3 regions of the Kitasatospora sp. NPDC086009 genome follow, and region 3 is predicted to be linked to each of the others. Evidence: riboswitches for the same ligand, from Rfam matches in the RefSeq annotation. Region 3 holds a riboswitch; each other region holds the start of a gene.
The links. A riboswitch is a leader RNA that binds a small molecule or an ion and turns the genes downstream of it on or off. The one in region 3 is predicted to bind thiamine pyrophosphate.
Positions count from the first base shown of each region.

Region 1: another riboswitch for thiamine pyrophosphate. It lies ahead of thiC (phosphomethylpyrimidine synthase ThiC); the one in region 3 lies ahead of ACIF6L_RS03480 (cytosine permease).
Region 2: another riboswitch for thiamine pyrophosphate. It lies ahead of thiO (glycine oxidase ThiO); the one in region 3 lies ahead of ACIF6L_RS03480 (cytosine permease).

Region 1 covers NZ_JBITSA010000001.1:982,655-993,068, forward strand. The annotation lists gene ACIF6L_RS04515 (SPFH domain-containing protein) at 1-656, opposite strand, end outside; gene ACIF6L_RS04520 (hypothetical protein) at 760-966, opposite strand; TPP riboswitch at 1,122-1,256, shown strand; gene thiC (phosphomethylpyrimidine synthase ThiC) at 1,252-3,069, shown strand; gene ACIF6L_RS04530 (ice-binding family protein) at 3,234-4,985, opposite strand; gene ACIF6L_RS04535 (hypothetical protein) at 5,522-5,941, shown strand; gene ACIF6L_RS04540 (CBS domain-containing protein) at 6,029-6,451, opposite strand; partial or broken gene ACIF6L_RS04545 (phosphomethylpyrimidine synthase ThiC) at 6,601-6,873, shown strand; gene ACIF6L_RS04550 (PKD domain-containing protein) at 7,052-9,430, shown strand; gene ACIF6L_RS04555 (VOC family protein) at 9,545-9,937, opposite strand; gene ACIF6L_RS04560 (LysR family transcriptional regulator) at 10,061-10,414, shown strand, end outside.
Region 2 covers NZ_JBITSA010000002.1:505,064-515,477, reverse strand. The annotation lists gene ACIF6L_RS07975 (hypothetical protein) at 1-514, opposite strand, end outside; gene metF (methylenetetrahydrofolate reductase [NAD(P)H]) at 648-1,562, opposite strand; gene ACIF6L_RS07965 (polyprenyl synthetase family protein) at 1,738-2,844, shown strand; gene thiE (thiamine phosphate synthase) at 2,903-3,553, opposite strand; gene ACIF6L_RS07955 (Rv2175c family DNA-binding protein) at 3,553-3,918, opposite strand; gene ACIF6L_RS07950 (NAD(P)/FAD-dependent oxidoreductase) at 3,971-5,176, opposite strand; TPP riboswitch at 5,275-5,387, shown strand; gene thiO (glycine oxidase ThiO) at 5,391-6,551, shown strand; gene thiS (sulfur carrier protein ThiS) at 6,548-6,757, shown strand; gene ACIF6L_RS07935 (thiazole synthase) at 6,760-7,557, shown strand; gene pknB (Stk1 family PASTA domain-containing Ser/Thr kinase) at 7,647-9,416, shown strand; gene ACIF6L_RS07925 (FAD-binding oxidoreductase) at 9,558-10,414, shown strand, end outside.
Region 3 covers NZ_JBITSA010000001.1:742,155-752,568, reverse strand. The annotation lists gene ACIF6L_RS03510 (aminopeptidase P family protein) at 1-422, opposite strand, end outside; gene ACIF6L_RS03505 (PP2C family protein-serine/threonine phosphatase) at 605-2,107, opposite strand; gene ACIF6L_RS03500 (bifunctional DNA primase/polymerase) at 2,698-3,336, shown strand; gene ACIF6L_RS03495 (DUF5926 family protein) at 3,651-4,637, opposite strand; gene ACIF6L_RS03490 (ATP-binding protein) at 4,813-5,409, opposite strand; gene ACIF6L_RS03485 (glycerophosphodiester phosphodiesterase family protein) at 5,783-6,607, opposite strand; gene ACIF6L_RS03480 (cytosine permease) at 6,740-8,209, opposite strand; TPP riboswitch at 8,202-8,350, opposite strand; gene ACIF6L_RS03475 (S1C family serine protease) at 8,738-10,321, shown strand; tRNA gene ACIF6L_RS03470 (tRNA-Ser) at 10,381-10,414, shown strand, end outside.

The DNA of each region.
Region 1 (10,414 bases), 240 kb from region 3:
TGCTCCGCCTCGGTGGCCATCCGGTCGGCCGCGGCCTGGGCGATCCGGGCGTCCCGCTGGACGGCGGCGGCGTGCGGGATGGCGAGGTTCTTGATGTAGCCGGTCGGGTCGATGATCTCCTGGATCTGCAGGGTGTCGATGATCAGCCCGAGCTTCTCCATCTCCAGCCCGGAGGCGGCCCTGGTCTCCCCGGTGAGCCGCTCGCGGTCCCGGATCATGTCCTCGACGGTGAGCCCGCCGACGATCGAGCGCAGGTGGCCGGCGAAGACGTTGTGGACCCGCTGGCTGATCAGCTTCTGCTGGTCCAGGAATCGCCGGGCGGCATTGGCGATGGAGACGTCGTCGTCGCCGATCTTGAAGATCACCACGCCCTTGACCCGGACCGGGATGCCCTGCGTGGTGACGCATTCGACGTCCAGCTCGGCCTCGTTGAGGTCCAGCGAGAGCCGGCGGACGCCCTGCAGCCCCGGCGTGACGAACGTCCCCCGCCCGGTGACGATCCGGAAGCCCAGGCCGTCCCCGACCCCCTCGGTCCGGTGCCGGGAGCCGGAGATGATCAGGGCCTCGTTGGGCTCGGCCACCCGCCACATGAGCTTGAAGAGCGTGACACCCACCAGCAGTACCCCGGCGGCGGTCCCGATGATGACGAACACCATGGTTCAACTCCCCCTTTCGGCGCATGAGATGCGCCGACTCGGATTGTCCGCCCGGGACAACCGGAGGAGAAGGGATCGCACATGACCGTCCGTCACAACCCTGTCACGGCAGGATCGGTGCCACGTAGACGGTCCGGGGCGGGTGGTACTCGATCACCACCACGGGCGTCCCGACCGACAGCCGGTCACCCGGCACGGCGAGATAGGCGAGGAACGCCTCCGTGCCCCGGCGCTCCGGGACGTGCACCATCACCTCGCCGACCAGTCCCGCGCCCACCGCTCCGCTGACCCGCCCCGTGCTCCCGATCACTGCGCTCCTCCTTCGCCGCCCGCCCCGCGTGACTGCCAGTCTGCCCGCCCCGGAGCGCCGCGGCGCCCCGTGGTCCGGGTCGCCGCCCGGGGACCCCCTCTGGACCAGCGGCGATCCGCTCGCTACGGTGTTGGACGTCATGCGCAGGCAACACCGCCTGCGGACACGGGAGCTCGGAGCACCGGGCTGAGAGGGCGCTGACCGGAACGTCGCTGGACGTGCCGACCGCTGCGTCGACCGCAGGAACCTGACCGGGTAATGCCGGCGTAGGGAGTAGAGGGTCTGATGACCACGTTCGACGCACAGCCGCAGTCTGCCCGGAACCAGGCCGCCGGAAGCGCGGCCACCGGCTACCCGACCCCGGCCTGGCGCAAGGCCTACCGCCAGGGGTCCCGCCCCGACCTGCGGGTCCCGTACCGCGAGGTCGTCCTGACCAACGGCCGGACCGTCCCGCTCTACGACACCTCCGGCTCGTACACCGACCCCGCCTACGAGGCCGACGTGCGGCGCGGCCTGCCGCCGCTGCGGGACGCCTGGATCCGCCAGCGTGGCGACGTCGAGGAGTACGACGGCCGCGAGGCCCGCCCGGAGGACGACGGGATCAAGCACACCTCGCCGCGCGGCGGGAACCTGCGCAACCTGGACGCCGTCTTCCCCGGCCGCCCGCGCCGCCCGCTGCGCGGCCGGTCCGGCGCCTCCGTCACCCAGCTCGCCTACGCCCGGCGCGGCGTGGTGACGCCGGAGATGGAGTTCGTGGCCCTGCGCGAGGGCCTGGACCCGGAGTACGTCCGCGCCGAGGTGGCGCGCGGCCGCGCCGTCATCCCGGTCAACGTGAACCACCCCGAGGTGGAGCCGTCGATCATCGGCACCAACTTCCTGGTGAAGATCAACGCCAACATCGGCAACTCCGCCGTCACCTCCTCGATCGAGGAGGAGGTGGAGAAGATGACCTGGGCCACCCGCTGGGGCGCCGACACCGTCATGGACCTCTCCACCGGCCGCAACATCCACACCACCCGGGAGTGGATCCTGCGCAACTCCCCCGTCCCGATCGGCACGGTGCCGCTCTACCAGGCGCTGGAGAAGGTCGACGGCCGGGCCGAGGAGCTCAGCTGGGACGTCTACCGGGACACCATCGTCGAGCAGTGCGAGCAGGGCGTCGACTACATGACCGTGCACGCCGGCGTGCTGCTGCGGTACGTACCGCTGACGGCCCGTCGCAAGACCGGCATCGTCTCGCGCGGCGGCTCGATCATGGCGGCCTGGTGCCTGGCCCACCACCGGGAGAACTTCCTCTACACCAACTTCGAGGAGCTCTGCGAGATCCTCGCGAGCTACGACGTCACCTTCTCGCTCGGTGACGGCCTGCGCCCCGGCTCGATCGCCGACGCCAACGACGAGGCGCAGTTCGCCGAGCTGCAGACGCTGGGCGAGCTGGGCCGGATCGCCCGGGAGCGGGACGTCCAGGTGATGATCGAGGGCCCGGGCCACGTCCCGATGAACAAGATCAAGGAGAACATGGATCTCCAGAAGGAGATCTGCGACGAGGCGCCGTTCTACACCCTCGGCCCGCTGACCACGGACGTCGCCCCCGGTTACGACCACATCACCTCGGGCATCGGCGCCGCGATGATCGCCTGGTGGGGCACCGCGATGCTCTGCTACGTCACCCCCAAGGAGCACCTGGGCCTGCCCAACCGGGACGACGTGAAGACCGGCGTCATCACCTACAAGATCGCCGCCCACGCCGCCGACCTGGCCAAGGGCCACCCGGGCGCCCAGGCCTGGGACGACGCCCTCTCCGACGCCCGCTTCGAGTTCCGCTGGGAGGACCAGTTCAACCTGGCCCTCGACCCGGAGACGGCCCGCGAGTTCCACGACGAGACCCTCCCCGCCGAGCCCGCCAAGACGGCCCACTTCTGCTCGATGTGCGGCCCGAAGTTCTGCTCCATGAAGATCTCCCAGCAGATCCGCGCCGAGCACGGCGACGGCTCCTCCGCCGTCGCCTCGGACTACGACGCCGAGGCCCTGGCGGGCATGCGGGCCAAGTCCGAGGAGTTCGCCGAGCACGGCAACCGGGTCTACCTGCCGATCGCGGACTGACTCTCCACCGACTGCACCGGCCCGCGTCCCGTGGGGGGAGTCGCGGGCCGGTGCGCTTTCACGTCGTCGGATGTCGTCGGACGTCCCGGGGGGCCACGATCGGCGCCGGCCGGGTCGTCCGCCGTCGCCGCGAGATCCGCGGGGTTTGCCGGGTTTCGTCGGGGTCAGTGCCGTCGGCGGGCCGCGGCTCGTCCGCTTCGCCTCACCAGGACGACGAGTGCACCGCCCAGGGTGAGGGCGGCCGTCGAGCCGACCAGGAGGCCGATCGATCCACCCGAGCCGGTGGCGGCGAGTGCCGGCCCCGACTCATCCGGGTGCTGCACGGGACCGCCCTGCACGGGAGCGCCCGGTGCGTTGCCGTGAGGGCCGTGGTCGTTCCCGTGATGACCTTGCTCATGACCACCGTGACCCTGGTCGCCGTGCCCCGGCCCGCCGTGACCGCCGTGGCCGCTTGGAGACTGGGACGGCCCTGCGGGGCCCGCCGGTCCTGCCGGGCCTGCCGGGCCTGTCGGACCTGCGGGTCCTGCCGGTCCTGCGGGGCCGGGCGAGCCGGGTGCGCCGGGTGAGCCGTTGGCTCCGGGTGAGCCGTTCGCGCCGGGCGAGCCGTTGGCTCCGGGTGAGCCGTTCGCTCCGGGCGTGCCGTTCGCGCCGGGCGTGCCGTTCGCGCCGGGTGAGCCGTTCGCTCCGGGCGTGCCGTTCGCGCCGGGCGAGCCGTTCGCGCCGGGTGAGCCGTTCGCGCCGGGGAGTCCGTTGGCACCGGGTGAACCGTTGGCACCCGGAGCACCAGGCGCACCGGGAGCTCCTGGGGCGCCGTTGGGGCCGGGGGCACCCGGAGCACCAGGGGCGCCGGGTACGCCGGGAGCGCCGTTGGGGCCGGGCGAACCAGGTGCACCGGGGGCTCCTGGGGCGCCGTTGGGGCCGGGGGCACCCGGAGCACCAGGGGCGCCGGGTACGCCGGGAGCGCCGTTGGGGCCGGGTGAACCAGGTGCACCCGGGGCGCCGGGTACGCCGGGAGCGCCGTCGGGGCCGGGCGCACCGGGCGAGCCGGCCGGACCGGCGGGTCCAGTCGGACCGGTGGGTCCGCTCGGACCGGCAGGCCCGCTCGGACCGGCAGGCCCGCTCGGACCAGCAGGCCCGCTCGGTCCGGGCGGGCCGACGGTGCAGGCCGCCCGCGTGATGGTGTTGTCGTCCAGCGTGACGGCCCCCGTGCGGGCCAGGGCACGGCCTTCGATCACCGAGGCGTGGTTCACGGTGATGGACGTCATGGCGAGGATGTTGCCCTTGAAGAAGGAGCTGACGTCGATGGTGGCGGAGCTGCCCACCTGCCAGAACACGTTGCAGGGCTGCGCCCCGTTGACCAGGCTGACGACGCTCGACGGTGCCGTGATCAGGGTGGAGGCGATCTGGAAGATGAAGACGGCACTGGGGTCGCCCAGGGCGTCGAGGGTGACGGTCCCGGTGAGGTTGAGCGACGACGTGGCCTTGTAGACGCCGGGCGTCAGCGTCAGTCCGCCGATGTCGCCCGGAGAGGTCAGGCTGGCGGTGGGGGCTCGGCCCGCGGCGTCGTTGTAGGCGATGACCAGGTCGGACTGGGCCTGTGCGGCCTGGGCGTCGTTGACGTGCTGGACGCCGTTCACGATCCCGGGCGGAAAGCCCGTCACGCTGGTGCCCGGGCTGAGGCCCAGGTCTCCGTTGATCACGCTGGGGCCGGTGTTGGTGACGGTTGAGGCGGCCAGGATCGCGTAGCTGGTGTCGGTCCCCAGCGTCACCGGTGCCGTGGCGGCGTGCGCGGGGCTCGCGACCAGACCTGCTGTCGCCAGCAACGTGAATCCGGAGAGCAGGACGAGCGCCCCCGTGAGGCGGGAGCGTCGGCGCCCGCTGTCGGGTGGGGCGGGCGGAATGGCATCGACTGCCATGGAACGGGACCCTTCTTGTCGTTGTTGAGCTCCGTCACCCGGAAAGAGGTGTTTCGGAGCACTGATGGTGAGTTCTGGTCGGCCCACAAGCCCTCGTACGTGCGCCGGGGCGCCACGGGCGTCACCCCGGGAGGGCCACAGAGCGACAGTCCGCCAGGGATGGTGATGCACCGTCACCAACTCAGTACACCGTGCAACAACAACATGAGAAGGAAAGAACAATAAAGATGCAAAAGGGTGAAGCGATGGCGCGGTCGGGGTATATTCACCTCTGCCCGGCGCGTCGTTTGTCTACGTACTCAACGCCGCGTACGGAGCCTCGGCCTCAGCTCCGGTCAGCTCCTCCGGATCCGGCTACGCTCACGGAGTCCGACGTCGTTCCCGCATGGGACCGGTGGACCCGAATGCCGTCGTAATCCTCCCCTGAGTGCCTTCCACGCCTTAGCAGTACCGTTTTTCCTCTTGGCCGCGTCCATGGTGGTGAAATGACGTATCGCTCGGGGGATCGAGTCGTTGGCCTGCATATGAACGACCCAATGAATCGGCAGGGCGGGCTGCTCGCGGCGACCGAGGGCGACGCCGGTACCGTGGCCGAACGCTGCCGTCTCGTCGGCGGCCTGCTCCGAGTCACGCTCGGAGAGCTGCGCGAGGAACTCGGATACCGCAGACTCGGCAAGTACGTGCTGGACGAAGTGGCCGAGAGCCTCGCGGCGGAGGGTCTCGGCTGGTTCCCGGCCTGGCGGCTGTCGCCGAGGGAGAACGCCGAACCGCGCAAGGAGCACGAGCTGTGGGTGTTTCTGCGGGACGACGGTCTGCGGTGCCAGGTCATCGACGCGATCCAGGCCCCCGACGGGTTCGACGTCCCCACCGTCCTGAACGGTCTGCTCGCCGACCGCCCCCGGGGCCTCTCCCCGGAGCGCAAGCTCGGCCTCATCCGCGAGATCCTCGGGCTCTGAGCGGCCGTCACCCCGGAGGTCGGCGGGGCGGGGGCAGGGGAGTTCGCCCGCCCGGGGTGACCGCGCCGCGCTGACCCGGCCGGACGGTCAGCCGACGGGCTGGGGGGCCGTCAGGCCGGCCACGCGGTCGGCGGTGAGGATGCCGAGGAGGTAGCCGTCGTCGTCGATGACCGGCCAGATCGCGAGGGACTTGATCCTCATCGCCAGCGCCGCCAGGCCGAGGGCCATCCCGGGCCAGGCGAACGGGCCCCGCTGGTGCGCGGTGTCGCGCAGCGCGGTCCGCTCGGCGTACCAGGAGCGGGTCAGGAACGAAGCGAGACCGGCCCGCGTCACCAGCCCCTCGCAGCGGCCGTTGTGGTCGCGGACCAGCAGGTAGGCGACGTGGGCGCCGCGGAAGATCTCGTCGGCCCGGTCGACGGTGATGTCGTCGGCGATCTGGTACTCGTAGGGCTCCATCGCGTCCGACACCGTGAGGCCGTGGCTCGCGGACTGTGCGTACTGGGTGGTCATGACGTCGACCCGACCCGCCTCCGGGCGGTTCTGCGCCGCCCGGTGCTGTCCTGCACCCAGAACGAAGCCGGAACGGGACCGGATGCGGAATGCCCTGGATGAAGCCCAGGCTACTCCGGTCGGGCCCGGCCCGGCGGTACGGAGCAGTCTCGGGAAACGGTCCAGGACGCTTCGCACCCGCGGGGCGCGGCCGCGCGGGGAACCACACACCGGCGGAGGCGCCACTCAACCTGGGCCTGCCCGACCGGGACGACGTGAAGACCGGCGTCATCACCTACAAGATCGCCGTCCGTGCCGCCGACCTGGCCAAGGGCCACCCCGGCGTCCAGGCCTGGGACGACGCCCTCTCCGACGCCCGCTTCGAGTTCCGCTGGGAGGACCAGTTCAACCTGGCCCTCGACCCGGAGACGGTCCGCGAGTTCCCGCGACCCGAAGGGGGGAGTCGCGGACCGGTGCGCTTCCACGTCCGATCGACCGCGCCGGGATTGCGGTGCCCGGGCTCGCCGTCGGGGGTGGAATGCATTTGACAGCAGCATGTTGATCACACGAATGTGTGCTCCGCCGTTCTGGCGCCATCGCGTGAATCATGGGGGAACCACCGTGCGAAGAGCACGTATTCCGGCTGCAGTCGTTCTGGTCCTGTCGATCACCGGGGCGATCACCTCGGTCGCCACCGCGAGCGCCGACGCCACCGACCTGTACGTGGACAACAAGTCCGCGTCCTGCTCCGACTCCGCGCCCGCCGCGGGGGGTCAGGGCACGCCCTTCTGCACCATCGCCGCCGCGACGGACGTCGTCCGGCCGGGGCAGACCGTGCACATCGCGGGCGGTGACTACAACGAGCCGATCGCGCTCACCCGCTCCGGGACGCCGACGGCGCCGATCAGCTTCGTCGGGACGCCCTACACCGAGGACCCGGCCGGCCGGGGGACGGTCCTCGGGGAGTACGGGGGCCTCAGCAGCGTCGTCGCCCTCACCGGCGTCCACGACGTCGTGGTCCGGCACCTCTTCGGGCGCTCCGGTCGGGAGGCCGTCCTGGTCACCGACTCCAGCCGGGTCACCATCGACGACCTGGTCGTCTACAGCTCCGGCTGGGACAGCACGGTCGACACCGGGTACCCGAGCGCGCGGATCACCGGTGCGAGCAGCGACGTCACACTGAGCCGCAACGACATCAGCGCCTCGCACGCGGGCGGCGTCCAGGTCGACGCCGGAGTGCGGCACGCGGTTCTGACGACCAACTACCTCAGCTCCAACTCGGGCGTCGGGGTGCGGATCACCGACGCTCCGGACGCGGTGGTCACCGGCAACACCGTCCAGGCCTCCTGCGGGCCGCTGGTCGAGCTGGCCGGGGCGTCCACGGGCGCGACGGTCGAGAACAACGTGCTGGACGGGGACGAGAACGGCCATCCGAGCTGGGGCGGCTGCGCGTCCACCGGACACGAGGACCTCTCGGTGTCCGTCGGCTCGACCGCGGGGACCACGGCGGACTACAACCTCGTCACCACGCTGACGCGGACGCCGTACAGCTGGGCGGGCCGGACGTACGCCACGGTCGCGCAGTTCCAGCAGGCCTCCGGCCAGGGCGCGCACGACCTGTCCGCCTCCCGTGAGGACCTGTTGCGGCCCGACTCCCCCGCCGTCGACTCGGCCGACGCGACCGCACCCGGCACGCTGACCACCGACGGGCGCGGCAGGCCGCGGGCCGACAACCCGGTGGTCGCCAACACCGGGACGGGTGTCGGCTACTACGACCGGGGCGCGGTCGAGGCGCAGGACCCGCTGGCCGTGTCGCTGAGCGTCTCGTCGACCCCGCCGGCCGGGCAGCCGCTGACCGCCGTGATCAACGGCCGGGTCGATTCGCCCTGGTCCCCCGCGACCGCCACGCTGGACTTCGGCGACGGCAGCGCACCGGTCGGCCCGGTCACCTTCCCGGCGCGGCACGACTACGCCCCGGGGACCTACACCGCCACGCTGACGGCGACCGACGGCCTGGGCCTGACGAAGACCACGTCCACCCGGGTCACGGTCGCCGCTCCCGGCCCGGTCCGGCCCGCTCTCGCGCTGTCGCCCTACGACACGGGCGGCCAGGAGGTGCTGGCCGACGGCACCGCGACGGTCAGTCCGTGGCCGGTGGCCACCCGGAGCTTCGACTTCGGTGACGGCACCGCGCCGGTGGCGGGGAGCGCCACCACCGCGCGCCACTACTACGCGAAGCCCGGCACGTACACCGTCACCCACACGGTGACGGACGACCACGGCCGCTCGGCCTCGATCACGTACCCGGTCTCGGTGGCCACTCCGATCGCCGGCCGCTGGACCACCGGGCAGCCCGCCAGGGTGGCGTTCTACCGGAACGGCGCGCTGACCCCGCTGACCACCAACGCGCCGACCGGCCAGGGTGAGCGGATCTACCTCGGCCAGGCCGGTGACACTCCGGTCGCGGGCGACTGGGACGGCACCGGGCACGACCAGGCGGGCGTCTACCGGCCGGGTTCGAGCACCTTCGGCCTGCGACACCAGGACGGCAGCGTCACCGCCGTGCCGATGGGCGACCCGGGGGACGTCCCGGTGCCGGGCCGCTGGGACGGCAACGGGCACGCGCAGCTGGCCGTCTACCGTCCGAGCACCGGGGCGTTCATCGTGCGGCACGACGACGGCAGCTTCAGCAGCGCCGTCTTCGGCGACGCCGGCGACCTGCCCGTGGTGGGCGACTGGGACGGCGTCGGCCACACCCAGCTGGGGATCTACCGGCCGGCCGAGGGCCTGAAGGGCCTCGGTGTCTTCGCGCTGCGGCACGACGACGGCAGCGTCTCCACCGCCGGCTTCGGCGCGCCCGGCGACCTGCCGATCGTGGGTGACTGGAGCGGCACCGGCCGCACCACCTACGGCGTGTACCGGCCGTCCGAGGCCCGCTTCCTGCTCAGCCGCGCGTACACCGGGCAGTCCGACATCGACTTCGTCCACCCGAACGTGTAGGCGGTACGGCCGGGGCCGCCATCGGCCCCGGCATCCCCGCCGGATGTCGGCCGAGGGCACGCCGGACCCCTGTACCGGCGTGTCCTCGGCCTGTTCGTGGGCCGGGTCCGGCGCTCAGGAAGCGTCCTCGGGGTACCAGCGGAGTTCGACGGTGTTGCCGTCCGGGTCCTGCACGTAGACCGAGGTGGCGCTGCCGCGGGCGCCGTAGCGGGGGACGGGGCCTTCGAGGACGGTGAAGACGCCGGAGTCGATGACCTCCTGCCAGTCCAGGGGGTCGACGGTGAGGCAGATGTGGTCGACGTTGGACCCGCCGCGCTCGCGGGCGGTCAGGTCGATGATGGTCTCCGGGCTGACCCGCACGGAGGGGAACGAGACCTTGCCGGCCCGCCACTCGTCGACGCGGACGGGGGCCAGACCGAGTAGGCCGGCGTAGAAGTCCAGCGAGCGCTCGACGTCCCGGACGTTGAGGACGAGGTGGTCGAAGGCCTTGACGCGGACGGCGCTCACTGGGGACTCCCGGGGGTGGTGCGGGCGGGGTGACGTGCTTCCATGATCGGACCGCCCCGGGCGGGGGATCAACGCTCGATCGGTCCAGGATCGTTCACCGGAAGTAAACGATGGGAGCCGGCCGTGTGGGAGCGCCACGAGATCGAGGCGCTGCTGACCCTCGCCGAGGAGCTCCACTTCGGGCGGACCGCCGAGCGCCTGGGAGTCAGCACCGGCCGGATCAGCCAGGTGATCGGGAAGCTGGAGCGGCGGATCGGCGCCCGGCTGTTCGAGCGCACCAGCCGGACCGTGCGGCTCACCGCGATCGGGCAGCGGCTGGCCGGGGACCTGGCGCCGCTGGCCGCCGGGATCGAGGCGTCGGTGCGCCGCGCCGTCGACGCCGGGCGCGGGGTGACCGGGGAGCTGCGGGTCGCCTTCCTCGGCGAGTGGACCGCGCCGGTGCTGCTCAGGGCGGTGCGGCTGTTCACCGAGCGCCAC
Region 2 (10,414 bases), on a different contig from region 3:
CCTGTGGCGCGGGCTGCTGCTGCTCGTAGTAACCGGGGGTGTAGACGCCGTCGGCGGCGATCTCCTGCATCTCGAAGGCGGCGGTCTGCTCGACGGCCGGGACGTCCTCGGCCACCGGGGCCGGGGCCGGGCTCTCCTCGACCGCGCTGACCGTGCCGATCCGGTCGGCCGCCACCGCGGTGGCCACCACCGCGCCACCGGTCAGCGCGCCCAGCAGGGGCACCCTGGCCAGCGGGCCGGGCAGTGCGCCGTCGGCCCGGCGCAGCGACCAGCCGGCCGCGTAGCCGCGTTTCACGGAGAGGGTGACGAGGGTCTGGCCGACCGCGAAGAGGGCCGCGCCCGCGCCGATCAGCGGGACCGAACCGGCCGCCATCCCGGCCGGCACGCCGAGGAAGCCGGTCAGGGCGAGGGCGCGCCAGTGCACCGGCGCGCGGTTCTGCAGCAGCAGCTCGGCCAGCAGCCAGAGCGCCACGACCGCCAACGCGCCGTACAGCAGCAGGTATCCGATGCCCATCCGCCCGCTACCTCCAGTCGCGTGCCCGCGCGCGCCGCGCGTGTTCGGCGACTGTACCGGTTGAACGGTCCGGGTACCGCATTGCGTTCCCGGCCGGAACGGCGGGCCCGGCCGGCCGGGAACGGCGGCCCGCTCAGCGCTGGTGCAGGCCGAGGTTCTGGTAGATCTCCAGCGTCGCGGTCGAGTGGTTGAGCGTGATGAAGTGCAGCCCGGGGGCGCCCTCCGCCAGCAGCCGCTCGGACATCGCGGTGGCGTGCTCCATGCCGATCGCGCGCAGCGCGGCCGGGTCGTCGATCGCGGCGCGCAGCCGCTCCTCCAGGTCGGGCGGGAAGGCCGAGCCGCTCAGCTGGGGGAAGCGCTCCAGCTGCTTGGCGTTGGTGACCGGCATGATCTCCGGGATGATCGGCGCCTCGCAGCCCGCCGCCGCGACCCGGTCGCGCAGCCGCAGGTAGTCGTCGACCTCGAAGAACATCTGGGTGATCGCGTAGTCGGCCCCGGAGCGGATCTTCGCCACGAAGTGCCGGATGTCCTCGTCCCAGTCGGTCGAGCGCGGGTGCATGTTCGGCGAGGCCGCGACGCCCACGCAGAAGTCGCCGATCCCCTTGATCAGCTCCACCAGCTCGTAGGCGTAGGTGACGCCGTCCGGGTGGCTGACCCACTCGCCCGTCGGGTCGCCGGGCGGGTCGCCGCGCACCGCGAGGACGTTGCGCACGCCCTGGTCGGCGTACTGGCCGATGATGTTGCGCAGCTCGGCGACCGAGTGGTCCACCGCGGTCAGGTGGGCCACCGGGGTGAGGGTGGTCTCGGTGGCGATCCGCCCGACCATGTTGACCGTGCGCTCGCGCGAGGAGCCGCCGGCTCCGTACGTCATGCAGACGAAGTTGGGGTCGAGCGGTTCGAGGCGGCGGATGGCGTCCCAGAGGCGCTGCTCACCGACCTCGGTCCGCGGGGGCAAGAACTCGAAGGAGAAGGACCGCTTGCCGGCCGCCAGAAGCTCGCGGACCGTCGAAGCGCGGTCTGTTCTGGTGGAAGCGATGCCGAGTGCCATGGGGGCAGGTTAACCGTCGGCCGAAGGACACGGACAACCCGGTTCCAGGTATTGAGACAACTGGTGGACGACCGTCCGCTTTCCGTCCGAACGGGTGCACGGCCCTGCCCGACGGCCGTTCGCGGCCCTCCGGCTAGGCTTGCCGGACCCCCAGCGAACCCTCCGGAGCCTCATCGTGACCTCGTCCAGCAACCGGCCGGCCAACCCGATCGACGTGGAGGACGTGCGCGAGCGCGTCAACGCCGCGCTCGCCGGGTTCATGGACGGCCAGTCGGCCCTGCTCGGGAAGATCTCCCCGCAGCTGGCGCCCGCCGTCGAGGCCCTGCGCGACTTCCTGCTGGACGGCGGCAAGCGGCTGCGCCCGGCGTTCTGCTACTGGGGCTGGCGCGGCGCCGGCGGCCCGGCCGCCGGCGAGGCCATCGCGCACGCCGCGGCCGCCCTGGAGCTGCTGCAGGCCAGCGCGCTGGTCCACGACGACCTGATGGACCGCAGCGACACCCGGCGCGGCCTGCCCTCCGTGCACCGCCGCTTCGAGGCGCTGCACCGCGCGAGCGGCTGGCGGGGCGACCGCGAGCAGTTCGGCGCCTCGGCGGCCGTGCTCCTCGGCGACCTGCTGCTGATCTGGTGCGACGAGCTGTTCCTGCGCTCGGGCCTGGACCCGGCCGCGGTGCTGGCCGCCAAGCCGGTGTTCGACCTGATGCGCACCGAGGTCATGGTCGGCCAGTACCTGGATGTCCTGGAGCCGGTCGCCGGAGACTCCACCGACGAGGGCGCGCTGGACCGGGCACGGACCGTGCTGCACTACAAGTCGGCCAAGTACACGATCGAGCGGCCGCTGCAGGTCGGCGCACTGCTGGCGGGCGCCGGGCCGGAGCTGGTCGAGGCGTACGGCGCGTTCGGCCTGCCGCTGGGCGAGGCCTTCCAGCTCCGTGACGACCTGCTCGGCGTCTTCGGGGACCCGGCGGTCACCGGCAAGCCGGCCGGGGACGACCTGCGCGAGGGCAAGCGGACGCTACTGGTCGCGCACGCCATGCGGGGGCTGCCCGCCGCCGACGCCCGCCACCTGGACGACCGGCTCGGCGCGCCGGACCTGGCGCCCGAGGAGGTGGCCCGGCTGCGCGAGCTGGTCGGGCGCAGCGGCGCGCCCGAGCTGGTGGAGCGGCGGATCGAGGAGCTGATGCGGCAGTCGCTGGCCGCGCTGGAGGCGGCCCCGCTGGCCGACCGGCGGGCCCGCGAGGTGCTGCTGGCACTGGCCGAGGCCGCCACCGTCCGCAAGTACTGAGCCGGGTGTCCGAAAAACGGGCACCCGGACGTACCGGGAACGGCGGCAGCCGTCCGGGTCAGACCGCGCGCAGCCGCCGGGCGAACGCGGCGGCCGCCGCGCGCGGGTCGTCCGCGGCGGTGATCGCGCGGACCACCACGACCCGGCTCGCCCCGGCCGCCAGCACCTCGTCCAGGTTGCCGAGGTCGATGCCGCCGATCGCGAACCACGGCCGGTCGGTGCTCTGCTTCGCCGCGTACGAGACCAGGCCGAGACCGGGCGCGTGGCGGCCCGGCTTGGTCGGGGTGGGCCAGACCGGGCCGGTGCAGAAGTAGTCGACGCCGGGCTCGACGACCGCCGCGTCCACCTCGGACTCGGCGTGGCAGGACCGGCCGATCAGTACGTCCTCGCCGAGGATCGCCCGGGCGGCGGGCACCGGCAGGTCGTCCTGCCCGAGGTGCAGCACGTCGGGCCGGGCCGCGTGCGCGACGTCGGCGCGGTCGTTGACGGCGAGCAGCTTGCCGTGGCGGCGGCAGGCGTCGGCGAAGACCTCCAGGGCCGCCAGTTCCTGCTTGGCCTCCAGGCCCTTGTCGCGGAGCTGGACGATGTCCACCCCGCCGCCCAGCGCCGCGTCCAGGAACGCGGCGAGGTCGCCCTGCTCGCGGCGGGCGTCGGTGCAGAGGTAGAGCCGGGCGTCGGCGAGGCGTCGGCGCGGTGTGTCCGCCGCCATCAGATCAGCATCGCCTGGGCGCGGCGCTTCACCTCGGTGCCGCGGTTCTCCTGCAGCGCCTGGATCGGGCTCCCGGGCAGCGACGGGTCCTCGGTGAAGAGCCACTCCAGGATCTCCGCGTCGTTGTACCCGCAGTCGCGCAGCACCGTCAGGGTGCCGGACAGGTGCTTGACCAGGCCCGGGCCGTCGATGAAGGCGGCCGGCACCTGGAGCGACCTGTTCGGGCCGCGGCGGACGGCGATCAGCCCGCCGTTCTTGACCAGGTCGCGCACCTCGGTGACCCGGACCCCCCACTGCTCCGAGATGTCGGGCAGGTACATCCAGTCGGTGACCAGGGATTCAATCTTGCTTTCGATCTCACTCACGTCACCAGACTGCCACCTCCGGGGCCCGCCGCGCACCAACCGGCCCCGCGGACTACCCCGCGACGGCCGACTTCAGGGCCACCGCCGGGTCCGCCGCGCGCACCGGATCGAGCACCGCGGCGCGCTCGACCAGCCGGCGGCCCTGGGTGAGATCGCGCGGGCGGTCCACCGTCAGCAGGGCCCGCAGCACGCCGTCCCGCAGCCAGAGCACCGCCCAGGACGGGTCCTGCGGGGAGCCGCGCCAGAGCAGTTCGTCACCCTCGCCGTGCCGCCCGGCGTACTGCACCGTCCGGCCGAACTGCTCCGACCAGAAGTAGGGCACCGGGTCGTACGCCACCTCCGCGCCGAGCACGGCGGCGGCCGCCGCCGCACCGGACTGCAGCGCGTGGTCCCAGTGCTGGACGGTCAGCCGGGCGCCGGCGCGGGCCGACGGGTAGCTCACGCAGTCGCCGGCCGCGTGGACGCCCGGCAGCGTGGTGCGCAGCCGCTCGTCGACCAGGATCGCGCCGGCGGCGTCCATCGCGACCCCGGAGCCGGCCAGCCAGCCGGTCGCCGGGCGGGCGCCGATACCGACCACCACCTCGTCGGCGGGCAGGTGCGAGCCGTCCGCCAGCAGCACCGCGCCGGGCTCGACCGCCGCGACGCCCAGCCCGCAGCGCAGCTCCACCCCGGCCTCGGCGTACCAGGCCGCCATCGCCCCGCCGATCACGGCCGGCAGCGCGCCGGGCACGGGCGCCGGGCCGGCCTCGACGACGGTGACCTCGCAGCCGGCCGCCCGGGCGGCGGTGGCCACCTCGGCGCCGATCCAGCCCGCGCCCACCAGGACCAGGCGCAGGCCGGGCCGGAGCAGGGCGCGCAGCGCCAGCGCGTCGTCCAGGGTGTGCAGCAGGTGGGCACGCTCGGCGCCGGGCAGGGCGCGCGGGGCGGCGCCGGTGGCGATCACCAGGGCGTCGTACGGGAGGTCGCCGCCGTCGGTGCGCAGCACGCCGGGGGTGAGGCCGGTGGCGCGGCGGCCGGTGAGCAGTTCGACGCCGAGCTGCGCGAGGTCGAGGTCGAGCGGGGTGGCGTCGGCCTTGCCGAGCAGCACCTCCTTGGAGAGCGGCGGTCGGTCGTACGGGGTGTGCGGCTCCTCGCCGACCACCACGATCCGCCCCCGCCAGCCGCCCTGCCGCAGGCCCGCGGCGCAGTGCGCCCCGGCCAGCCCGGCCCCCACCACGACCACCTGATCCGTCCCGCTCAGCTCTGCCACGCCCGTCACTGTACTGGCGGGCGCACGGGGCGCCAGAGGGCCTCGGGCGCCCCGCGTCCGCCCCTCGTACGCGCCTTCGGTGGCGGCGACCCCCGGAGTTATGGTGGGGGCACCATCACGGGAGCCCGGCGGACCGGGCTGAGAGGCGGGCTTGCACGGCCTGCGACCGTCCGAACCTGATCCGGGTCATACCGGCGAAGGGAGAGCAGCGACTTTGACACGCTTGGCAGCAGGTACCCATGCCCACGTGCTGGTCGTCGGCGGCGGCATCATCGGCCTCGCCGTCGCCTGGCGGGCGGCCCGGCGCGGACTGACGGACATCGCGGTGGTCGACCCCGACCCGGGCGGCGGGGCCGCCCGGGTGGCCGCGGGCATGCTGGCCCCCGTCACCGAACTCCAGTACGGCGAGGAGCCGTTGCTGCGCCTCGGGATGGCCTCCAACGAGCGGTACGCAGCCTTCGCCGACGAGCTCACCGAGGCTTCGGGCGGCCGGGACACCGGCTACCGCCGGTGCGGCACCGTCGCCGTCGCCCTCGACTCCGACGACCGCGAGGAGCTGCGCGAGCTGCACGCCTTCCACGGGCGGCTCGGCCTCGACTCGCAGTGGCTGACCGGCCGGGAGGCCCGCAAGCTGGAGCCGATGCTCGCCCCCGGCGTCCGCGGCGGCCTGCACGTCACCGACGACCACCAAGTGGACGGCCGCCGGCTGGCCGCGGCGCTGGTCCTCGCCTGCGAGCGGGCCGACGTGCGGCTGCACCGCACCGAGGCCACCGAGCTGCTGGTCGAGGGCGACCGGGCCGTCGGCGTCCGGCTCGGCACCGGGGAGACCCTGACCGCCGACCGGGTGGTGCTCGCCGCCGGCTCCCGCAGCCATCTGCTGCCCGGCCTGCCCGCCGGTGTGCTGCCGGCGATCCGCCCGGTGAAGGGCCAGATCCTGCGGCTGCGGATCCCCCCGGCCTACCGGCCGTTCCTCTCCCGCAACGTCCGCGCGGTGGTGCGCGGCCAACACCTCTACCTGGTGCCGCGCGAGGACGGCGAGCTGGTGATCGGCGCCACCAGCGAGGAGCAGGGCTACGACACCACCGTCACCGCCGGCGGGGTGTACGAGCTGCTGCGCGACGCCCACGAGCTGGTCCCCGGCATCACCGAGCTGCCGCTGGTGGAGACCTCCGCCGGGCTGCGGCCGGGCTCGCCGGACAACGCGCCGCTGCTCGGACCGACCGCCCTGCCCGGTCTGGTCGCCGCCACCGGCCACTACCGCAACGGCGTGCTGCTCACCCCGGTGACGGCCGACCTGCTCGCCGAGTACCTGGTCACCGGCACGACGCCCGCGCTCGCCGAGCCGTTCTCCCCCACCCGCTTCACCACGAAGGTCCCCGCATGAGCGAGATCGAACTCACCGTCAACGGCGAGCCCCGCCGGGTGCCCGCCGCCACCACCCTGGCCGAGGTGGTGACCACCCTCAGCCGGGCCAACTCCGGCGTCGCCGCCGCTCTCAACGAGGCCGTGGTGCCGCGCGGCTCGTGGCCGCTGACGCGACTGGCCGCAGGCGACCGGGTCGAGATCCTCACCGCCGTCCAGGGAGGCTGACCATGGCCGACGACGTGTTCACCATCGCCGGGACGGCCTTCGGCTCACGCCTGATCATGGGCACCGGCGGCGCCCCCAGCCTGGACGTCCTGGAACAGGCGCTGCGGGTCTCCGGCACCGAGCTGACCACCGTGGCGATGCGCCGGGTCGACGCCACCACCCAGGGCTCCGTCCTGGACGTGCTGACCCGCAACGGCATCCGCGTGCTGCCCAACACCGCCGGCTGCTTCACCGCCGGTGAGGCCGTTCTGACGGCCCGGCTGGCCCGTGAGGCGCTCGGTACCGACTGGGTGAAGCTGGAGGTGATCGCCGACGAGCGGACCCTGCTGCCCGACCCGATCGAGCTGCTGGACGCGGCCGAGACACTGGTCGACGACGGTTTCACCGTCCTGCCCTACACCAACGACGACCCGGTGCTGGCCCGGAAGCTGGAGGACGTCGGCTGTGCGGCGATCATGCCGCTGGGCTCGCCGATCGGCTCCGGCCTGGGCATCCGCAACCCGCACAACTTCCAGCTGATCGTGGAGAGCGCGACCGTCCCGGTGATCCTGGACGCGGGCGCCGGCACCGCCTCGGACGTGGCCCTGGCGATGGAGCTGGGCTGCGCCGCGGTGATGCTCGCCTCGGCGGTGACCCGGGCCCAGGAGCCGGTGCTGATGGCCGACGCGATGCGGCACGCCGTGGAGGCCGGCCGGCTCGCCCACCGGGCGGGCCGGATCCCGCGCCGCTTCCACGCCGAGGCCTCCTCGGCGATGGCCGGCCGGGCCGCGCTGGACACCCGCGAGCGCCCGGCGTTCTAGGCGGTGTCACAAGCCGGGCACAGAGCGCCCCGGGAGCGGTGTCTCCCGGGGCCGCTGCCGGGCGCCCCCACTACACTCGCCGGGTGGACATGGCACTGGACGACCCGCTGATCGGTACCCTGCTCGACGGCCGGTACCGGGTCGAGCAGCGCATCGCGGCCGGCGGGATGTCCACCGTCTACCGGGGCACCGACACCCGGCTCGACCGGGTCGTGGCGGTCAAGGTGATGCACCCCTCGCTCGCCGGCGACGAGGACTTCACCGGCCGGTTCATCCGCGAGGCCAAGGCGGTCGCCCGGCTCGCGCACCCCAACGTCGTCAACGTCTTCGACCAGGGCGCGGACGGCGCCCATGTGTTCCTCGCGATGGAGTACGTGCCCGGCCGGACCTTGCGCGACCTGCTCCGCGACCGGGGCGCGCTCTCCATCCGGGCCGCCCTGGACGTCCTGGAGCCGGTGCTCGCCGCGCTCGGCGCCGCCCACCGGGCCGGTCTCGTCCACCGCGACGTCAAGCCCGAGAACGTGCTGATCACCGACGGCGGCCTGGTGAAGGTCGCCGACTTCGGCCTGGTCCGGCTGCTGAACGCCGCCGACGGCGCGGCGAGCTCCGGCACCGCGACCACCGGCACCGTCCTCGGCACCGTCTCCTACCTGGCCCCCGAACAGATCCGACCCGGCGCCGGGACCGACCAGCGGGTGGACGTCTACGCGGCCGGCATCCTGCTCTACGAGCTGCTCACCGGCCACCGTCCGCACACCGGCGAGAACCCCGTCCAGGTCATGTACCGCCACCTGCACGAGGACGTCCCGGCGCCCTCGCTGACCGTGCCGGGGGTCGTTCCCGAGCTGGACGCGATAGTCGCCGCGGCCTGCGCGCGCGACCCGCGGGACCGCCCGTACGACGCGGTCGAGCTGCTGGCCGCCCTGCAACGGGTCCGCCGCGCGCTCACCCCCGCCCAGCTCGACGCCGAGCCCCCGGCCTCCACCCGGCCCAGCCCGCGGTACCCGACCAACGAGCCGACCTCGGTGATCCGGCCGGCCGTGGTCGCGCCCCCGGTCGAGCGCACCAGCGTGCTGGACGTGCCGCCGGAGGTGATGGAGCAGCTGCTCACCGAACCGCGCCCGTACGACGAGCCCGCGCCGGTGCGCACCCGGCGCCGCCCCGGCCCGTGGCGCCGGCTCCCGCGCAAGCCGCTGATCTGGACCTCCGTCCTGGCCGCGCTGGTTCTGCTGGTCGGCGGCACCACGTACGCGCTCTCCGGCGCGCTGTACACGACGGTGCCGGGCGTGATCGGCAAGGACCGCGGCGAGGCGCAGCGGATCCTGGACGGCGCCGGGATGCACGGGCGGTTCACCGAGGTGTACAGCGAGAGCGTCCCGGCCGGTCAGGTGATCTCCACCGACCCCGGCGTCGGGGCGCGGGCGCGCAAGAGCGACGCGGTCGGGGTCACCGTCTCCCGGGGGCCGAAGCGGATCGCCGTGCCCGAGCTGGTCGGCCGGCCCGCCGAGCAGGCCGCCGCCGCCCTGAGCGGCGTGCAGCTGGCGCGCGGCGGCGTCACCGAGACGTACAACGACACCGTGCCGGAGGGCTCGGTGATCAGCAGCTCGCCGGTGGCCGGCCAGCAGGTGCCGGAGAACACCCCGGTCTCGCTGGTGGTCAGCAAGGGCATGGTGGCCGTCCCGGACGTCACCGGGATGTCCAAGGACGACGCCGCCAAGGCACTGCAGGCCGCCGGGTTCGCCATGCAGAGCAGCGGGGTCAACCTGTTCGGCACCGGCAAGGTCTCCAGCCAGTCCCCGGCCCCGGGCGAGCGCCGCCCGCAGCGCACCGTGGTCACGGTCAACTTCCCGTTCATCTAAGGATTTTGCCCAGCCTTGGGGTCACGCGACGTAGCGTGGAACCAGGCCTGCCCGGCCCCGCCTGCCACGGCCAGGAGGGCTGTGGCGCCGGGATCTCCGGACGGGGCTGCGCGGCGGCCGGTACCCGAGGATGTGGTCGTCATGGGCGGACCCGCCGTCGACGGCTTGAGGGAGCGTGTACGGGGCGCGGTGATCACGCCCGACGACGAGGGCTACGAGCAGGCCCGCCGGGTCTACAACGGCACGGTGGACCGCCGGCCGGCGGCGGTCGTCCGGGTGGCCAACGCCGGGGACGTGATGGCTGCCGTCGACTTCGCCCGGGAGACCGGCCTGGAACTCGCGGTGCGCGGCGGCGCCCACAGCGCGCCCGGCTACGGGACCTGCGACGGCGGCCTGGTGATCGACTTCTCCGACCGGCACGGCGTCCGGATCGACCCGGTGGGCCGGACGGCGCGCTGCGAGGGCGGCGTCACCTGGGGCGACCTCAACGACGCCGGGTACGCCTTCGGGCTCGGGGTGACCGGCGGGATCATCTCCACCACCGGCATCGCCGGGCTGACCCTCAACGGCGGCTTCGGCCACCTCGCCCGGGGGCTGGGGCTGAGCTGCGACAACCTGGTCTCGGCCGATGTGGTCACCGCGGACGGGCGGTTCCGGACGGTGAGCGAGGAGCAGGAGCCGGACCTCCTCTGGGCGCTGCGCGGCGGTGGCGGCAACTTCGGCGTGGTGACGTCCTTCGAGTACCGGCTGAGCCCGGTCAAGGACGTGGTCGCCGGGCCGTTCGTCTACGAGCTGGAGCACACGGCCGAGGTGCTGCGGTTCTACCGCGAGTACGTCCGGGAGGCCCCCGAGGAGCTGGGCATCTTCCCCGGCTTCCACGTCGCGCCGCCGCTGCCGTTCCTCCCCGAGGACCGGGTCGGCGACTCCTTCATCCTGCTGGTGCCGTGCTGGTCCGGGCCGCCGGACCGGGCCGAGGCGGTACTGGCCCCGCTGCGGGA
Region 3 (10,414 bases):
TTCTCGCGGTCGGAGCGCGGCAGCAGGTAGAGGCCGAAGTCGTGGCCGGCCGCGCCGGTGGGCTCGGCGACCAGCACCGCGTCCTCGGTCTGGTCACCGGTGAGGTGCACGTACTCGCTGGCGGCGCGGAAGTTGTAGTCGGTGTCGTTGGCCCGGACCCGCAGGGTGCCGGCCGGCACGACCAGGCGCTCGCCGGGGAAGGCGGCGGAGAGCCGGGCGCGGCGCTCGGCGGCGTACGGGGCCTGGGCGACCGGGGTGAGGCCGTGCAGCTCGGTGTCGGCCCAGCCGGACTTCATCGAGGCGGCGAGCTCGTCGGAGACCTCCGAGTACAGGCCGTTCTTGCGGCCCTTGAACTCCTGCGGCTCCTCGCCGCCGGCGGCCTCGGGGTTCTCGGCCACTGCCGGGGTGCGGTCCTCGGTCACGTACGTCGCCTCCTTGCGCGGGTGCCGCCCATGGGGGTCCCCCGGGCGAAGGGCCGGGGGGCGTCGGATCGCGACACACGTGGGCGGCCGTGCGTCCATGGTACGGACGCCCGGCCGCCCGGCCTCCGGCGGCCTCGGCCCGGGAAGCCCCGCCGCGGGGCCGCGGCCACGGGCGCCGCCGGCTACTCGAAGCGCGCGGCCAGCACCATCAGGTCGTCGGTGGCGGGCCCGGCCTCCCGGGCCGCGCAGACGGCCAGCAGGTGGGCGCAGAGCCGGTCCGGGTCGATCCGCACGTCGCGCGGGGCGTCGGCGGCGGCCCGGCGCAGGTTGGCCTGTCCGGCGTGCAGGGTCGGGCCGCAGCGGCGGGCCAGGCCCTCGGTGTAGAGCACCAGGGTGTCGCCGCGCCCGGCGGTCAGCTCGACGCCCGGCGCCTCCCAGCAGGAGAGCATGCCGAGCGGCGCGGAGAGCGAGGTCTCCACGAACTCGGCGCCCTGCCGGGTGACCAGTACCGGCGGGCAGTGCCCGGCCCCGGCCAGGGTGATCCGGCGCTCGTCCGGCTCGATCCAGGCGTAGAGGGCGGTGGCGCTGCGGGCCGGCTCGGTGGTCTTGAGCAGCAGCTCCAGGTCCCCCAGGACGGAGACCGGGTCCTCGCCCTCCAGGACGGCGTACGCCCGCAGCGCGGCCCGGACCCGGCCCATCGCGGCGGCCGCGCCGGGGGCGGAGCAGGGGCCGGCGCCCGGACCGTCGCCGGAGACGCTGCCGACGGTCAGGCCGACGGTGCCGTCCGGCAGCGGGATGGCGTCGTACCAGTCGCTGCCGGCCGAGCGGTCCAGCCCGGCCGGGACGAGCCGGGCGGCCAGCCGCAGGCCGGCGGGCTGCGGGAGGCGGTCCGGGAGCAGGCCGCGGCAGAGCGCCTCGGTGGTGCGCCGGACCCGGTCCGCTTCGAGTTCCTTGGCCAGCAGCGGGGCGGCGACGTCGCAGTACCGGCGGACGAGCTCGCACTGGCGCTCGGTGGGCTCGGCGGGCTCGTCGTAGAACCAGAGGACGGCGGCCAGCGGGCCGTCCTCCGCGGTGACGAGCGGCAGCCCGTGGCAGCCGCCGAGGCGGAGGTGGCCGGCGAGCTCGCGCAGCCGGGCGCCGATCGCGGGGTCGGTGGCGAGGTCGCGCGACTGCAGCCGGTCGGGCCGGTCGTGCTCGCGCAGCAGTCGGGCGAGCGGGCTCTGCTCGGTGGGCACCGTCTCCAGCGCGCCGAGGCTGGCGCGGTCGAGCCCGTACCCGACCGGCTGGCTGGGGCCGCCGCCGGGCAGCGCGGTGACCAGCAGGGCGCGGTCGGCGCCGAGCAGCGCGGCGCCGGAGGCCAGCACGGCCTCCAGGGTGGCCGTCAGGCCGCGGGCGCGGGCCAGCCGCTCGGAGTGCTCGTGGAGGCTGGTGAAATCGGACAGCCGTCCGGCCAAACGGTCCTGCAGCCCGGCCGGGGGTGCCGGGCGGGCCTCCGGGGCGCCGGGCGGTTCGGTACCGCCGGCCGGTTCGGTACGGGCCGGCGGCTCGTCGGCCGCGCAGCCCGGCTGCCCGGCCGGTCCGGCGGGGGGCGTGGGGAAGCCCGGATGGTCGAGCACCGAGAGCCCGCGGGGGCGACGGGGATCGCCCGGCTCGGAGGCTGTCGACGACGGGTGGGACTCAGTCATGCCGCCACTCCTGACGCGGTGGTACGTGTCATGCGGATCCCCCAGGTACGGCCGATGGGAGCGAGCACGGCCAAAGGGCGTGATTCGCCTCGATTCGCTACTACTCGTCATTGATCGACAGCAATGCCACCACTTCTACACAGGCCATTCGGGGCATGTCCAGATCCATGACGCCGCGGGTGGCCGGTTCTCCGTCCCGCCGGGCCCGGCCGGGGCCCGCTCCGTTCGTGCGCGCCCCTGCCGGGCCCGCGGGCATGGAGCGCCGGAGAACGGGCAGAACCGTCAGGACGGCTCTCGCGGCCGTCCGGATCGTATGCTTTCGCCGCCCGTCGGCCGGGTCGGCCGGAAGTCACTCACTCGTACGGTGGAACCAACCGCGCCCGGGCGGCGTCCATCCGGTCGCATACGGGATTCTCGTTCCAAGGGCTGTTCGCATCGCGGCTCTTTCATGTCGTGCTCCACACCGTGCTCCATCCCCGCCACGCCGTTCGCCAAGCCCACCGGCCCGGTACGGGCCCGTGCGGCGTTTCCCCGGCCGCCGGCCGGCGGGGCCGGAGCGACCCGAGCGGTCACGGAAAGGAACGAGCGCCATGCGCGAGAACTCAAGGAGCCGGTCGACAGTCCGTTCCGTCCGGTTGGCCGCGGCCCTGGCCGCCGCGGTCGACCACCGCTGGCCGGTGGTGCCCGGCACGCTGCTGGTCGGCGGCCACTGTTCGTGCGGGGACGCGGACTGCTCCGTCCCCGGAGCCCACCCGCACGACCCGTCGCTGCTGGCGGCCACCACCGACGCCCGGATGGTGCGGTGGTGGTGGGAGCGGCAGAGCCCGGACGCGCCGGTGCTCGCGGCGACCGGTGGGACGGTCTCGGCGGTCAGCCTGCCCGCGGCGGCCGGTGCCCGGGCGCTCGCCTACCTCGCGGCGCTGCGGCTGCCGCTGGGGCCGGTCCTGTCGATGCCCGGCCGCTACGCGATGCTCGTCGCCCCCTACTCGCTGGAGGCGCTCGGCGAGATGCTCGCCCAACTTCCTTGGGTTCCGGGCTCGTTGCGCTACCACGGCTCGGGCGGCTTCCTGGCGCTGCCGCCGGGCGGCGGCTCGGGCGGCGGGGTGCGCTGGGTGCTGCCGCCGCGTCCGGCGGCCGACGGCGGTGTGTGGCTGCCCGAGGTCGGGCCGCTGCTGGGGGAGTTGGTCGAGGCGACGGTCCAGCTGGACAGCGGGCGCTCGGCGTACTGACGGGGCTTCCGCGCCTCGTTCGGCCCCTGTCGTTCGGCCCCCGTGGCCGGTGCGGCGGGGGCCGGTGCGTCGGTCGCGGCCGGGCCGGCGGGCCGATCGGCCGGGGTACTGATCGGGCACGGTCCACCCGTTGGAGCGGGCCGGGGCCGGAAAACAAAGATCCGGCCGCTGGCGACGGGGGATGCACCAGCGACCGGACTCTTTAGACAGTAACAAGGATCCGCGCCCGCGCCAATTTCCAAGAGCCCCTGCCCGCCCGGAAATTGCCGTACCGGCGGCCAATGTGACGCGTATCACCCGGATCCGAGTCCCCTTTAGTTCAAAGTGACCTGACGGTTCACCAGGTTGGCGCGGGCCCGCCGCTCCTCGCCGGTCAGCGGCGCCGGGTCGGCCAGCGTCGCGGCGAGCCGCTCGGCGAACTCCGCGGCCGGCTTCTCGCAGTCGGTGGCGGTCATGGCGAGCGGCAGGTCCCAGACCGGGACGGTCAGGCCGTGCGCGCGGAAGGAGCCGACCAGCCGGGTGTCCGGGCCGAGCGAGGACAGGTCGGCGGCGGTGAGCCGGGCCAGCGCGTCCAGCAGCTCCTCCTCCGGCACGGTCATCACCCAGCGCAGGTGGTTCTTGTCCGGGGTGCCGCACCAGTACGCGGAGTCCACGCCGGTGAGCTTCTCGGTCGGGATCGCCGAGGCGTTGGCGCGCTCCAGGGAGGCGGCCACCTCGCCGGTGGCGGTCTCGGCGTCCTCCAGCCAGAACTCGAAGCCGGTGTGCACGGCGGGCGTGAACTCGGCCGTGGTGTCCAGCAGGTCCTGCAGGCGGCGGCCGCCCGGCACGGTCCGGCGGGCCGGGACGGGCGAGCCGGGCTCGGCCGCCAGCGCCAGCTCCAGGGCGTCCGCCAGGTCACGGCTCAGGTCGCCGGAGGCGGACTGGGTCTGCAGGCCGAGCAGGATCGAACCGTCCTGGCGGCGCAGCGCCGGCCAGGCCAGCGGCAGCACGGTGGCCAGGGTCACGGACGGGACGTCACCGTTGGCGGCCTCGGCCACCCCGGCGGCCAGCGTCAGCGGCACGGTCGCGGCCGGGACCAGCTCGCGCAGCGCCACCCAGTCGGCCTCGCCGGACAGCCCCTCGAACGGGCGGTGCACCAGCTCCTGCACGGCGTGCGAGGCCTCCCGGCCGTGGCAGGCCTTGTACCGGCGGCCCGAACCGCAGGGGCAGTTCTCGCGGGCCCCGACCACGGGGATCTCGCCCGTGACGGCGGTGGTGGACTGGCTGCGCTGCGGCGCCTTCTTGGCGGCCTTCTTGCCCATGGTGCGGCTCTCCCGGTGGCGGTTTCGGTGTGCTCCGGGCAGCCTACTGACGTTCCCCCGGCACGTGGGCACGCGCCGGGGCGGGGAGTACCCCGTGGGGGCGACGCCCGGACCGCGGTGGGCGGCGCCCGGCGGAGGCCCCACCGGGCCCCGCTCCGACGGCCGCGGGCGACGCTCAGGCGCTGCGGGCGTCACCGCCGGTGCGTCGGGCGTGCCGGGCCCGGGCGGGCAGGGCGGCCCAGACCGTGACTTCGCCGGGCGCGTCGCGCACGCCCCAGTCGCTGGACAGCTGGTCGACGATGCTCAGCCCGCGGCCGCCGCGCGAGGTCAGCGACGGACTGGCGGGGGACGGCCGGGTCTGCGCGCCGCCGTCCGTCACCTCCAGGGTGAGGACCCCGTCCGCGTGCAGCTGCCAGCGGACCAGCACCCCGCCGTTGCCCTCGCCCTCGTCCGGGTGGGCCTGTCCCGCGTCCCGGCTCCTGGCGTGGACGGCCGGGCCGCCCGTCGCGGGAGCGCCGGCCGGCCTGGCCGGCTCGGCCGGACCGGAGGGGACGCCGACGAGGATCTGGTCGACGATCTCGGCCCGGGCGCTGCGTCCGAGCACGGGCAGCGGGCCGAGCGGCCGTGCGTAACGACATGCATTGCTCAGCAGTTCGGAAAGGATCAGAACAACATCATCGATGACCGGTTCCGGTATCTCCCGGTCACGTAGATCTCGACGCAGTCGGCGCCGTGCGACCCCGACACTCGATGGGCCGTGCGGCACTGCCATGGTCGATGAAGTCGGCACTTCACGCGCCACCATCAACGCCACCCCCGGACCTCCTTCAGCGTATGCCGAGGGATGGATGCCCCTTGGTAATGGGTCGGAAACGACCGTACGGCGATCCCGCGCGGACATTTCAAGCCGGGCGACGCACGGTGCGCTGCAGGTGATTCCCCGCTCACCCTCTGTCGTGAGAACGCATGATTTCCGTCAGAAAACGGCGGATGAAGGTTTGAGCCCTACCCAAGCGATCGCGGTCCGCCGGGGCGGAAGTGCCGGGTGATTCCGGAGCGGGGCGCGCGGCCACCGGGTCTCGGGGGCCGGAAATAGCCGGAGAAACCCGTGGGGCGCGAGGGACGGCGTTCCGCGGCGGACCGGTTCAGCGACCGAGCTGGGCCAGGACCTCCGCCGGGCGGTTGGTGATGATCCCCGAGACCCCGAGCTCCAGGCAGAGCTCGACGTCGGCCGGCTCGTCCACGGTCCAGACGTGCACCTGGTGGCCGAGCTCCCGCAGCCGGGTCACCAGCCGGGGCCGGGCCCGCACCAGGTCGATGCCCGGGCCGGCGATCCGGGCCCCGCCGGGCAGCGAGGCGCCCGGGCGCAGCCGGCCCTGCAGGGGCAGCGTCCGCTCGAACAGGAAGACCCGCGGGTACTCCGGCGCGGCGGCGGCCACCCTGGTCAGCGCCAGCGAGGAGAAGCTCATGATCCGGGCCTGCGGGCGGTCGCCCTCCGGCGCCCCGCCGATCTTGAACCGGTCGAGCATCCGCAGCAGCTCGGACTCCACCCGGCCCCGGAAACGGACCGGGTGCTTGGTCTCGATCGCCAGGTCCACCGGGCGCCCGCAGTCGGTGACCAGCTCCAGCAGGCTCTCCAGCCGCAGGACGCCGCGCAGGTCCGGGTCCGCGCTCGGCTCCCCCGTCTTCCAGGCGCCGAAGTCGTGCGCCTCCAGCTCGGCCAGCGTCATCGAGGAGACCGTGCCGCGGCCGTCCGAGACCCGGCCGATCCGGCGGTCGTGCACGCAGACCAGATGCCCGTCGGCCGTCACCCGGACGTCGCACTCGACCGCGTCCGCGCCCTCGTCGAGCGCCCGGCGGTAGGCCGCGAGCGTGTGCTCGGGCAGGGCGTGCGAGGAACCGCGGTGGGCGATCACCTGGACGGGCCGCGCGGTGCGCGCCGCCGCCGGGGAGAGGTCAGGGCTGGTCACGCCGTCCACGATAGGCGGCGGAAGTGACACCCGGGCGAAGACGGCCCCAACCTGCGGGGCCGTCTTCGCCCGCGCGCCTCGTCGTCCGCCCTTCCCGGCGGGCGGTCGCGGGCCCGGCCGGGCCCGCGGGCGTCAGGCGGCGGGGGTCCGGCGGGTGAGCGGGGTGAGCGCCCAGGTGACCAGGGCCGGCACCAGGAAGCCGAACAGGGACGCCGAGGTCCACTCCTGGGGTGTGAAGTGCAGGGCCTCCTGCACGGAGGTCCAGAAGTCCGTCCACCAGCCGGCGATCGCGGTCGGCGCGATCAGCTGGTAGACGGCGAAGCCGAGCGCCCAGGGCAGCAGCATCAGCCAGCGGGACGGGGCGTCGGCGGCGAGGTTCCAGCCGCGCCGGCCGGCGCCGAGGAAGTAGTCGACCGCCAGCACCGCGAACATCGGCACGAACACCGAGCCGATCAGACCGAGGAAGGCGTAGTAGGAGTCGGTGAACTCGGTGATCTGCAGCGCCAGCACGGTGATCAGCAGGCCGGTGGCGCCGGTCAGCACCCGGCGGTCCACCTTCGGCAGCAGGTTATGGACCGACATCGCGGTCGAGTACACGTTGGCGAAGGACTGGTCGGTTTCGCGCAGCACCAGCACCAGCAGGAAGAACCAGCCGGCCCAGACGCCGAGGAACGAGTCGAAGATCCGGGAGGCGTCGCCGTCGGCCTGCAGCAGCGCGAACAGGCCGAGCACGTAGCACCAGACCTGGGCGACGGTGTAGCCGGAGAAGCTGCCCCAGAACGCGGAGCGGGCGGTGCGGGAGTGCCGGGTGTAGTCGGCGGCCAGCGGGACGAAGGAGATCGACACCGCGATCATCGCGTCGGTGGCCCGGAGGAAGCCGTGCCAGTTGCCCGCGCCCGGGTCGGACACGCCGCCCCGGCCCAGCTGGACGGTGAAGTAGACCATCGCCACCGCGACCGCCGCGGCGACGAAGCGGCGCAGCACCGCGATCGCGCCGAGCGGCCAGATGGTCAGCGCGGTGGTCACCGCGCCCGCCAGGACGACGAAGAGCCAGCGGTAGCCGTCGGTGTGCGCCACCGTCTGCGCGCCCATCGCGATGACCAGCAGCTCGTACACGCCCCAGCCGATGCACTGGACGATGTTCAGCACCGTCGGCACGTAGGAGAGCTTCGTCCCGAACAGTCCGCGCAGGTTGGCCATCGCCGGCGCGCCGGTCCGGGCCCCGATCAGCGCGGCCACGCCGAGCATCGCGGTGCCGACCACGGTGCCGACCACGATCGCGGTGACCGCGGCGGCCAGCGACAGCTCGCTGCCGGGTGCGCCGAGCACGGTGGCGGCGGTGGTGAAGCCGATCAGGCTGACGCCGAGGTTCATCCAGAGCGCGAAGTGGTCCCGGAAGCGGAGCGTGCGCGGCGGCTCGGTGTCGAGGACGAACGGGGCCTCGACCCGGTCCGCCCGGTCCGGACGGTCCAGGACGGCGGTGCCCGCTCCGGTGGAACCGGCCGCCCCGCCGGTGGCGTCGCAGGGATCGGTCGCGGACGATTCGGGGAAACCCTTGGACGCGGGCGCGCCCGAAGAAGAGGATGGCGAAGCAGGCGGCATGGCCGATACTCCCTACGCCGGCATTACCCGGACAGGTTCCGGCGGTCTGCGCCCCCTCGACGGTCCGTCCACGGAGCTCGTGGCGTACGGTCGACCGGCGCACTCTCAGCCTGGTGGGTCCAAGCTCCCGCGTGTCAGTTTGGAGCGACAGGCTAACCGGCGCGGGAGTGAACGCCAAGGCCAGGCGTCCGGCGGTCCGCATCGCGGGACGCCGCGGGGCGGCCTCGCACGGGGTCCCGGGGGGCCGTCGCGGGGGCCTGCCTGGGGGCCGTTGTCGGGCCGGGCTAAGGATTCTTATGACTTCTTCAGAGGGGTCCTTACGGCAATCGAATCGAGTGTGCGAAAAACTATGGTTGTTGGTCCTGTCAGCTATGGAGGTCGTCCGTGAGCACCGAGCGCGAGGTTGGGCCCACCGGGCCACAGGGGGAGCAGCCCTCCGACGGCCAGGGGGTAGTGGGTCCCGCTCCTGACGGTCGGGCGCAGGTGGCGCCCGGTCCCGTCCAGGCGGCGCCCGAGGCGGACCGGACCGTGACGGACACCGGCGCCGGGGCGCCCGCCGCTCCGGCCGCGCCCGCGTCCGGCGGGTTCACGCCGACGCTGGCGTTCAGCAAGGTCGGCGCCCCGGACCCGGCGCCCGCCGTGCCCGCCGAGCCGGTGGCGGCTCCGGCCGCCGAGGCCGGGTACATCGACGCACCTCCGCCCGTCCTGCCGCCGGCCCCGGCCCCGGCCGCGCCGGCCGCCCCGGTGGCCGCGCCGGTCACCAACCCGTACGCCACACCGGGCGCCCCGGTCGCGGCGGCGTCCCACGACCCGTACGGGGCTCCGGCCGCGCCGGCGACGCACCACCCGTTCGGCGCCGGCCAGCCGCTCGGCGGCTGGGGCGGCCACGAGGCCCCGCCCGGTGGCCCCGCCGCCCCCGGCGGCCCGGGCTACCCCGGCGGGCCCCTCGGCTACCCGGCCGAGTACCCCGGCACCCCCGGGCCCGGCGGCCCGCGCAAGAAGCGCGGCGGCCTGATCGCGCTGATCGCCGCCGTCGCCCTGGTCGCCGGTGTGGCGGGCGGGGCGCTCGGCGTCGCCGTCGCGGACCGCAACGACAACGGCATCAGCGCCGCGGACGACCACCGGAGCACCACCGTCCAGGCCAGCACCCAGAAGAACGAGCCCGCCCCCGGCTCGGTGGCCGGCATCGCGCAGAAGGCGCTGCCCAGCGTCGTCACCATCAAGGCGCAGGGCAACGGCGAGTCCGGCACCGGTACCGGTTTCGTCTTCGACACCGAGGGCCACATCCTCACCAACAACCACGTCGTCGCGCCCGCCTCCAACGGCGGCAAACTGACCGTCAAGTTCGCCGACGGCACCTCCTACAGCGCCTCGGTGCTCGGCCGCGCCGAGGGCTACGACGTCGCCGTGGTGAAGCTCGACAACCCGCCCAAGGACAAGCTGACGCCGCTTCCGCTGGCCGACTCCGACAAGGTCAACGTCGGTGACTCCACGATCGCCATCGGCGCGCCGTACGGCCTGGAGTCCACCGTCACCACCGGCATCATCAGCGCCAAGGACCGCCCGGTCGCCTCCGGCGACGAGACCGGCGCGCAGTCCTCGTACATGAACGCGCTGCAGACCGACGCCTCCATCAACCCCGGCAACTCCGGCGGCCCGCTGCTGGACGCCGGCGGCGCGGTGATGGGCATCAACTCGGCGATCCAGTCCAACGCCTCGGCCAACGGCCGGGCCGGCAGCATCGGCCTGGGCTTCGCCATCCCGATCAACCAGGCCAAGTGGGTCGCCGAGACGCTGATCAAGACCGGCAAGCCGGTCTACGCCAAGCTGGACGTCCTGCGCAACGACGACTACAAGGGCGACGGCGCGCAGATCCAGACCCGCGACATCCAGGGCACCCCGGCCGTCACCCCCGGCGGCGCCGCCGACAAGGCCGGCCTCAAGCCCGGCGACGTCATCACCAAGCTCGGCGGCAGCCCGATCGAGAACGGCCCGGCCCTGGTCAGCAAGATCTGGACGCACAAGCCCGGCGAGACCGTCGACGTCGAGTACACCCGCAACGGCCAGACCAGCACCACCAAGGTCACCCTCGCCGAGCGCGTGGGCGACTGACCCCCACCCCGAAACCGGTGCACCGAACCCCGCCGGACCCGTTAGGCTGACCTCCGCCTGGAGAGCTGCCCGAGCGGCCTAAGGGAACAGTCT